DNA from 2 places in the Paraburkholderia sp. RL17-380-BIE-A genome. Region 1 is predicted to be linked to the other one. Evidence: riboswitches for the same ligand, from Rfam matches in the RefSeq annotation. Region 1 holds a riboswitch; the other holds the start of a gene.
The links. A riboswitch is a leader RNA that binds a small molecule or an ion and turns the genes downstream of it on or off. The one in region 1 is predicted to bind glycine.

Region 2: another riboswitch for glycine. It lies ahead of P0D68_RS15595 (D-amino acid dehydrogenase); the one in region 1 lies ahead of gcvT (glycine cleavage system aminomethyltransferase GcvT).

The regions. Positions count from the first base shown of each region.
Region 1 covers NZ_JARESQ010000011.1:172,364-176,558, reverse strand. Annotated here, with positions in the region: gene gcvP (aminomethyl-transferring glycine dehydrogenase) at 1-532, opposite strand, end outside; gene gcvH (glycine cleavage system protein GcvH) at 606-986, opposite strand; gene gcvT (glycine cleavage system aminomethyltransferase GcvT) at 1,132-2,250, opposite strand; glycine riboswitch at 2,331-2,485, opposite strand; glycine riboswitch at 2,529-2,611, opposite strand; gene P0D68_RS20195 (YdgH/BhsA/McbA family protein) at 2,759-3,109, opposite strand; gene P0D68_RS20190 (oxidoreductase) at 3,305-4,195, opposite strand, start outside.
Region 2 covers NZ_JARESQ010000008.1:111,236-115,430, reverse strand. Annotated here, with positions in the region: gene P0D68_RS15600 (BON domain-containing protein) at 1-162, opposite strand, end outside; gene P0D68_RS15595 (D-amino acid dehydrogenase) at 344-1,555, opposite strand; glycine riboswitch at 1,746-1,838, opposite strand; gene P0D68_RS15590 (LysE family translocator) at 2,048-2,680, shown strand; partial or broken gene P0D68_RS15585 (PaaI family thioesterase) at 2,722-3,116, shown strand; gene P0D68_RS15580 (GNAT family N-acetyltransferase) at 3,144-3,671, opposite strand; gene P0D68_RS15575 (helix-turn-helix domain-containing protein) at 3,678-4,195, opposite strand, start outside.

The DNA.
Region 1 (4,195 bases):
GCTGCAGCAGCGTCATCGCTTCAGCGGCGGCGGTTGCTTCGTCGAGCAACGACGCATTCGAGATCGCCAGACCCGTCAGGTCGACGATCATCTGCTGGAAGTTCAGCAGCGCTTCCAGACGGCCTTGCGAGATTTCCGGCTGATACGGCGTGTACGCGGTGTACCACGCCGGATTTTCCAGTACGTTACGCAGGATCACCGTCGGCGTGTGCGCGTTGTAATAGCCCTGCCCGATATACGAGCGGAACACCTGGTTCTTGTCCGCGAGTTCACGCAGCGCGGCGAGCGCTTCGGCTTCGCTTTTCGGTTGCGCGAAGGGGCCGAGCGGCAGCGTTTCGGTGCGGCGGATCGTCTTCGGAATGACGGCGTCGATCAGCGCGGCGCGCGACGCGAAGCCGAGGGCTTCGAGCATCGCGTGCTGGTCGGCCGCATCCGGGCCGATGTGCCGTTCGGCGAAGGCGTCATGCACTTCGAGCGCGGCGAGCGAGAGAGGAGTGCGGTTCATCAGACGATCCGGGTGTTCGAGCTTCATGGGTGTTCCTGGCGGTGCGGCTATCTCTGCGCGAGGGACGCGCCGCACCAATCGGGTTAAACGTAAAGGTGAATCAGGCGCCGATCGACTTGCTGTACGCGTCGGCGTCGATCAGACGGTCTTGCGTGGCGTCCGCGGCCGGCTTGATCTTGAAGAGCCAGCTTTCGTACGGCGAGGTGTTGACCGAGTCCGGGGTGTCGGCGACAGCCGTGTTCGCTTCGATGATTTCGCCCGAGACCGGCGCGTAGATATCGGAAGCGGCCTTCACCGATTCGATCACGGCGACGGTGTCGCCGGCGGTCACGGTTTTGCCCAGTTCCTGGACTTCGAAGAAGACGATATCGCCGAGCGCTTCCTGCGCGTGGTCGGTGATGCCGACCGTCAGCGTGCCGTCCGCTTCGGTACGGACCCATTCGTGCGATTCGGTGTATTTCAGATCGGCCGGGATGCTCATCGGATGCTCCTATGCGGTGTGATTCGGTAATGACTTAAAGGGCCCCCAAACCTGTCGCTTCGCGCCAGGTTCCCCCGAGGGGGAACAAGAAAACTTGGGGCGGCCCGGCGTTTTCTTGTGAAGGTTTGCGCACGCGCCGGCTTGCTTAAACCGCGAGCACTTTGCCGTTGCGCACGAACGGCAGTTTTACCACGCTTGCGGGAACGTTCTTGTCACGAATTTGAACGTGAACGGTGTCGCCCGGCTGCACGCCTTTCGGCACGCGCGCAAAGGCGATCGATTCCTGCATGGTCGGGGAAAACGTGCCGCTGGTGATTTCGCCTTCGCCTTGCGGCGTGACGACTTTCTGATGAGCACGCAGCACGCCTGCTGCCTTGCCGTTGTCCTTCAGCAGGATCAGGCCGACGAACGCGGCCTGCGATCCGTCCGCTTCCAGCTTGCCCTTGCCGACGAAGTCGCGCGGCGAGCTGAGGTCGACCGTCCAGGCGAGGCCGGCGTCGAGCGGCGAGACGTTGTCGTCCATGTCCTGGCCGTACAGATTCATGCCGGCTTCGAGGCGCAGCGTGTCGCGCGCACCGAGTCCGGCCGGGCGCACGCCTTGCGCCTGCAGCGCGTTCCACAGCGCTTCGACGTGATCTGCGGGAACGATGATTTCGAAGCCGTCTTCGCCGGTATAGCCCGTGCGGGCTACGGTCAATTCGCCGAACGGCGTGTCTTCGATGCGGGCGGCGTTGAACGGCTTCAGCGCTTCGGTGGCGGCGCGCGCGGCCGGCACGGTTTGCCAGACTTTCTCGCGAGCATTCGGGCCTTGCACGGCGACGATCGCGTAGTCGCGGCGCGGCGTGATGGTCAGGCCGAAGCTGCCTTCGGCGTTGAGCTGGCCGAACCAGGCGATGTCTTTGTCGGCGGTGCCGGCGTTAACGACCACGCGGAAGTGATCTTCGCCGAAGTAATAGACGATCAGGTCGTCGATCACGCCGCCGTTCGGGTTCAGCAGACAGGAGTACAGCGCGCGGCCGGGCGTTTGCAGCTTGGCGACGTTATTGGCCAGCGCATATTCGAAGAAGGCGCGCACGCGCTCGCCGGTGAAATCGACGACGCACATGTGCGAGACGTCGAACATGCCGGCGTCGGTACGCACGGCGCGGTGTTCGTCGATTTGCGAGCCGTAGTTGACGGGCATGTCCCAGCCGCCAAAATCGACCATGCGGGCATTGAGCGCACGATGGGTGGCGTTGAGCGGGGTGTGTTTGAGTTCGGTCATGGGGCCTCGGGCATCTCGCGAAACAAAAAAGGCCATGCGGCGCTACGCCTCGCGGCCTTTTAGCTGCGAGCGATGCGTTGCATGGCCCCTCTGTCCTCGATACCTGAGAGATTGCGTTGCCGTGAGAATGTGAATTCGTCACGGTGAAACGCGCGCCCCTTCGGTGGGCAGCCTGCCAGATCCGCTCGATTTATAACGACGCAGACGGCTACTGCCGCTCTCCAGAGTGCGAAAAACCTGTGCGCTGAGCTTGATTCAACGCGGGTTCTTCGACGCGGTCGGTCCTTTTGCCTGAGAGTTTGCGGGTGTGCCCCTTCGGCGGCGCGGCCTGCGGTTTCCTGCGGCCAGCGCGCTCTCCCGACGCGTGCGGCGAATGTACGCGAGGGCCGGGGGCTTGTCAAATCTAGGCCCGCGAGCGGCACGGCGGTTGACGCGGCGTCTTGTCCTCGCCAAAAAAGCGCGGGACGCGATGCCCGCGCTTGCACTGCTTCGGCGCCTGAGCGCGCGATTATTCGCCGATGGCGTGTGCCGCGTTGTCCAGTTCCTGATTCAGCACGCGCTGTTCGTCGCTGGACAGGCCACCGCCGTGTTGCGCGGCCATGTCATGCGCTTCCTGACGGATCACATCGAGACGATGGTGCAGCGCGCCGCCTTGCGGAGGAGGGTAATAGCCCTGATTCACGCGATTGTCGATACGGCGGCTGAGATTCTCGATGCGGCCGTCGACCTGCCGCAGGCGCTGATCCGCGATCTGCTGCGGGTTGGGGCGCGGTGCCGGCGCGGGTTGAGGCGTCACCACACAGGCGGCGAGCGAACTGAGCAGGGCGCACGCGGCGAGCGCGCGGATAGTACGGGGCATGAACTCTCCGGAAGTCATAGTCGTTTTGTCTTGCTACTTGGGTAGCAACGGCTGACTGCCGGAGCGCGCTGACCGGCGGCGCGTTCTTATTTGTAACGTTATGTTCCTTTCGGGTCCGTCAGGATCGTGGCCCGCGCGGGAGGCGGCAAGTGCCATTTTAGGTACACAAGGCGTTTCGACGCGCGGGCAAACAGTTCAGCGAACGCGCTCGAACGGCAGCCGGACGCCTTCTTCCGAACTCCGGGCGGCGAGTTCGATAATTGTCATTACGTCCACAGCGTCCTGAGCGCTGACCGGGAACTTCACGCCGTTCTGGATGGCGTCGGCCACGGCGATATAGAAGCCAACGTAATCTCCATTACGCGTCGGCAGCTCGCGCTCGACTTCCTGATCGCCTTCCAGCACGCGCAGCAACCCGGCCGCATTGCCCGCGCCGAAGCCTTCGTCGCCGGGCCGCAGGCCGGCTTTCAATTGATCTTCCTGCGTGTCGAGCCCGGTTTTCACATAGCTGCCGCGCGTGCCGTGAATCGAGAAGCGCGGCGCGACCAGCGCGGTCAACGCGCTGGCATGCAACACCACTTCGAACTCACCGTAGCCGAGCTGGATATGCACGTAGTCAGGCGCGCTGGCATTGTCGCGATGCGTGCGCACGGTGGCCGACACGCTCTGCGGCGTGCCGAACAGGGCCAACGCCTGGTCGACCAGATGCGGCCCCAGGTCCAGCAGCAGACCGCCGCCTCGCGACGCTTCTTCACGCCAACGCTGTCGCACCTCCGGCCGGAAACGGTCGAAATGCGATTCGTATTGCGTGATCCGTCCCAATTCGCCGCTCGCGAGCAGGTCGCGCACGGTCAGAAAATCACCGTCCCAGCGACGGTTGTGAAACGGCATGAAGAGCTTGCAGCGGGCGAGTGCGATGTTGGCCAGCGTGCGGGCGTCGGCGGCATTCAGCGTGACCGGCTTGTCGACCACCACGTGTTTGCCCGCTTCCAGCGTGCGCCGCGCCAGTTCGAAGTGCGTGTCGTTCGGCGTGGCGATCACGACGCAGTCGATGTCGTCGAGCGCGAGCAGCGCGTCGAGGTCGGC
Region 2 (4,195 bases), on a different contig from region 1:
CTCGCCATGCAGCGTGATACGGCCGCGCGAGACTTGGACCTTCACGGCATGGTCGGGAACCGCGGCGTCCCAGGCGAGACGCCGCGTCGCTTCCATGGCGATCTGTGCGTCGCTCAGGCGTGTGTTGTGTGCCTTGGTTTTTGCGGTGCGGGCGTGCGGCATGGGTTCTCCACCGAAGTAACACGGATGGAAGAACACTAGCAGAAATGGAGCATCTGCCATTGGCTGACGGCTGCGGTCTCGCGCCACAGCCGCCGCCCAAACTCCAGCAGCACGGGGAGTTCAAATCTGGCGACGGCTGTGATGGCGAGCCACCGCCGTTAGCGAAACCGCCGCATCACGCCTACTGAATCGCGCCCGCGAGTGCCTGCGCGGTTGCGGCCGACAAGGTCCAGCCCAAATGTCCGTGCCCGGTGTTGTAGAACACGCCACGCCGTTTTCCACGGCCCACCTTGGGCAGCATGCTCGGCAGCATCGGCCGCAAGCCCGCCCACGGAATCACGCGCGAGGTCGATACCTCAGGGAAATACCGCCGCGTCCAGTCCACTAGCGGTGCAATCCGGTCCGAACGGATATCCCGGTTGAAGCCGTTGATCTCCGCCGTGCCGGCCACGCGAAAGCGATCCACGCCCAGGCGGCTCGTCACGATCTTCGCGCTGTCGTCGAGCAGGCTCACCCAGGGGGCGCGCTGCTGGCTGATTTCGTCATCGAGACAAACGGTGATCGAATAGCCTTTCACCGGATAGATATTCACGTGGTCGCCGAGCATGGCTGCAAAATCGCGGCTCTTCACCCCGGCGCAGACGACGATCCGTTCGAACGCAAAGCGCTGCGATTCGCCTTCGAGATTGACCGCCAGTGTAAAACGGCCCTCGGCAGGCTGCTCGATCGAGGTGATCTCGGCATCGTAATGAAATTCGACGCCGTGCCGCACGCACGCCTGAGCAAGGCCGCGCGTGAACTTGTGAATATCGCCGGTCGAATCGGACGGCGTGAAGAATCCGCCGTAAAAATCGCCGTGCAACGTGGGTTCAATGCCATGCAGCTCGCTCGCCGTCACCGGGCTGCGCTCGAGGCCGCCTTCGCGCAGCAATGCGTTGACCTTGCTGGCGGCGTCGAATTCCTTGCGCGTCTTGTAGATATGCAGAATGCCGCGCCGTTCGAGATCGAAGTCGATGCCTTCGGTCTCGGCAATCGAAAACAGATGCTCGCGCGCGGCGATCGCGAGCCGCACGGTTTCGACGGTGTTCGCCCGATAGTGCGGAATCTGCCGCAGGAATTCGCCCATCCACGAGTACTTGTGCCAGGTCGGTGTGGGATTGAGCAACAGCGGGGCGTCGCGCGTGAGCATCCAGCGCAGTCCCTTCATGACGGTGGCCGCGCTGTTCCAGACTTCGGCATTGCTGGCGGACAACTGCCCGCCGTTGGCGAACGAGGTCTCCATCGCCGCATAGCGGTGGCGTTCGAAAACGGTGACGTGGTGGCCGCGCTGGGCGAGGGCGTGAGCGGTCGTGACGCCGGTAATGCCGGCGCCGATAATGGCGATTCGTGACATGTCATGGTCCAGAGTAGTTGAGCATCACCGGTGTCGATTTCGTGTCGAAACCGGCGTCGATGCCCCATCTGTCCATGTACCTGAGAGTTTCTTCCCCGCGGCGGCCGGCCCGTCATGAGTGATGAGCCGTGCGCGGAGAATCCCCTTCGGTGGGCGCACGCGGTATGCCGGTGCGCCGCTCTCCAGATGTTCCTGCTGCGCGGTCCTTTTGCCTGAGAGTTTCCGGGGCGGTTGCTCCGTCGGCGTCGTCCGAATTTCTGACGATCTCTCCCGCGCTGCATTGCAGAACGGCTCGACGATACCGTTCAAAATAATTCGCCGCAAGTGTTTCGTGCGAGTCACCGCACAAGAAGTGGCCAGAAGCGCCGCAATTGAACATGAATGCGGCTCATACGCCAATGCGAATTTCTCAAGCCGGCCGCGACGCTGAAATCGGCGGCATCGGCTATATTTGGCGGCACTGTCCGACTTTCATTCGCCAAGGAGAATGCCGTGCCCGCCCTCACAACGCTGCTCGCCTTCGGTCTGGTCTCGCTCGGCATGGTGCTCACGCCTGGGCCGAACATGATCTACCTGATCTCGCGATCGCTCTGTCAGGGGCGTCGCGCGGGCCTCGTTTCTCTTGGCGGCGTGGCGCTCGGCTATGTGTTCTATATGTTCTGCGCGGCGTTCGGCATTACCGCGCTGCTGCTGACGGTGCCCTACGCGTACGACGCATTGCGTTTCGGCGGCGCGCTCTATCTGTTGTATCTGGCCTGGCAAGCGGTCAAACCGGGCGGCCGTTCGCCGTTCCAGGTGCGCGACCTGCCGCACGACAGCCGCAGCAAGCTCTTCACCATGGGACTCGTCACCAACCTCGCGAATCCGAAGATCGCGGTGATGTACCTGTCGCTGCTGCCGCAGTTCATTTCGCCGGGGCACGGCAGCGTGCTCGCGCAGTCGATCGCGCTCGGCTGCGTGCAGATCGTCATCAGCGTAACGGTCAATGCGCTGATCGCGAGCATGGCGGGCTCGATTGCCGTGTTTCTCGCCGGGCGGCCGGTGTGGCTGCTGCTGCAGCGCTGGTTGATGGGCACCGTGCTCGCCGGACTTGCGGTCCGCATTGCGCTCGATTCGCGCCGTTGAGCGCGCCTTGCATTTTTCATCTCGAACACAAAGGCATGCTCATGTCCGACTTTCCCATCGACAACCCGTTTCTCGAATCGCTCGGCGTTCGCCTGACGCAATGGCGCGACGGTTACGCGGAACTGGTCATGCCGATCGATGCCAGCAAGCTCAATCGCCAGGGCGTGCTGCAAGGCGGCGCGATCGCGACGCTGCTCGATGCGTCGGCGGGTTATGCGGGAATCTTCGCGCCGAGCGGCGACCCGGCGCGGCATGCGTTCACGCTGTCGCTGACCACCAACTATCTCGACAAGGGACTCGGTGAACTGGTCACCGCCAAGGGTTTTCTGGAGCGCGCGGGCCGCTCGATTTTTCCTCGCGCAGCGAGGCGTGGGTGGACGGCAAGCTGCTGATCGCCAGCGCGCAGGGCACGTTCAAATATTCGAAGACCGCGTGAGGCGCACAGGCCGGGCCCGCGCTTCGCTCATAGCGCCTTGTACATGATGGTGGTCGAGTCGAACTCATGGGTGTGCGTGCCACGCGCGTATCCCGGGATCACACCTGCTGTCCGATAACCCAGTGCGGTATAGAGCGGCTCGGCGTGGTCGCCGGTGCGGGTGTCGAGCGTGAGCAGGCTGCGCTGCAATCCATGCGCATGGCGTTCGAGTTCCGTCATCAGCGCCCGCGCAATGCCCTGACGGCGGAACGCCGGATGGACCAGCAGTTTGCGCACCTCGGCGCGATGCCGCTGATTCGGCATCGTGTCGTAATCCAGTTGCACGGTGCCCGCAATCGCTTCGCCCTGACGCGCGACTAGCAACACCAGGCCGCCGGCACGCAACGAAGGCAGCACTTTGATGCGCCAGAACGCTTCGCACTCGTCGGCGCCACACGGCATCACGAAGCCGACGCTGGCCCCGTCATGCACGCACGCACCCAGCAGCGCGCCGAGTTCAGGGAGATGACGCACGAGGTCGTCGGCGGAGAAAGGGGTGAGGGTGGTCGCGCTCATGCTGGCTCACACGATGAACAGAATATAGCGGGCCGCGCTGTGCGCGGGCGTCACGAAAGCGCTGGGGCCGAACAGTTGGTAGCGCAGGCAGTCGCCGGGTTGCAGGTCGTGGCGCTGGCCGTCCACGGTGATCTGCAACTGCCCGTCGAGCAGGATCAGATGATGTTCGAGGCCGGGCCGCGGCGACGCGTCGTAGGTAATGCGCACGCCGGCGTCAAGTTCGCATTCCAGCGCCTCGCCGCTCAACGCCTGCGCGGGTGGCGACACGGAACGCCGCCGGAAGCCGATGCTGGCGTCGGTCCAGAGCGGCTGGGCGTCGCGCGGCACGAGCGGCGCGAAGTCCTCCTCGACCATGTGCATGAGGCGCGACATGGGCAGGCCGTAAGCCACGCAGAGTTTGCCGAGCACGCTCGCCGTGGGGCTGACAGCGGCGTTTTCGAGGCGCGAGAGGGTTGCGCGGCTCACGCCGCTCAGTTTCGCGAGATCGTCGAGCGACCAGTTGCGCTCGGCGCGCAGCGCCCGCA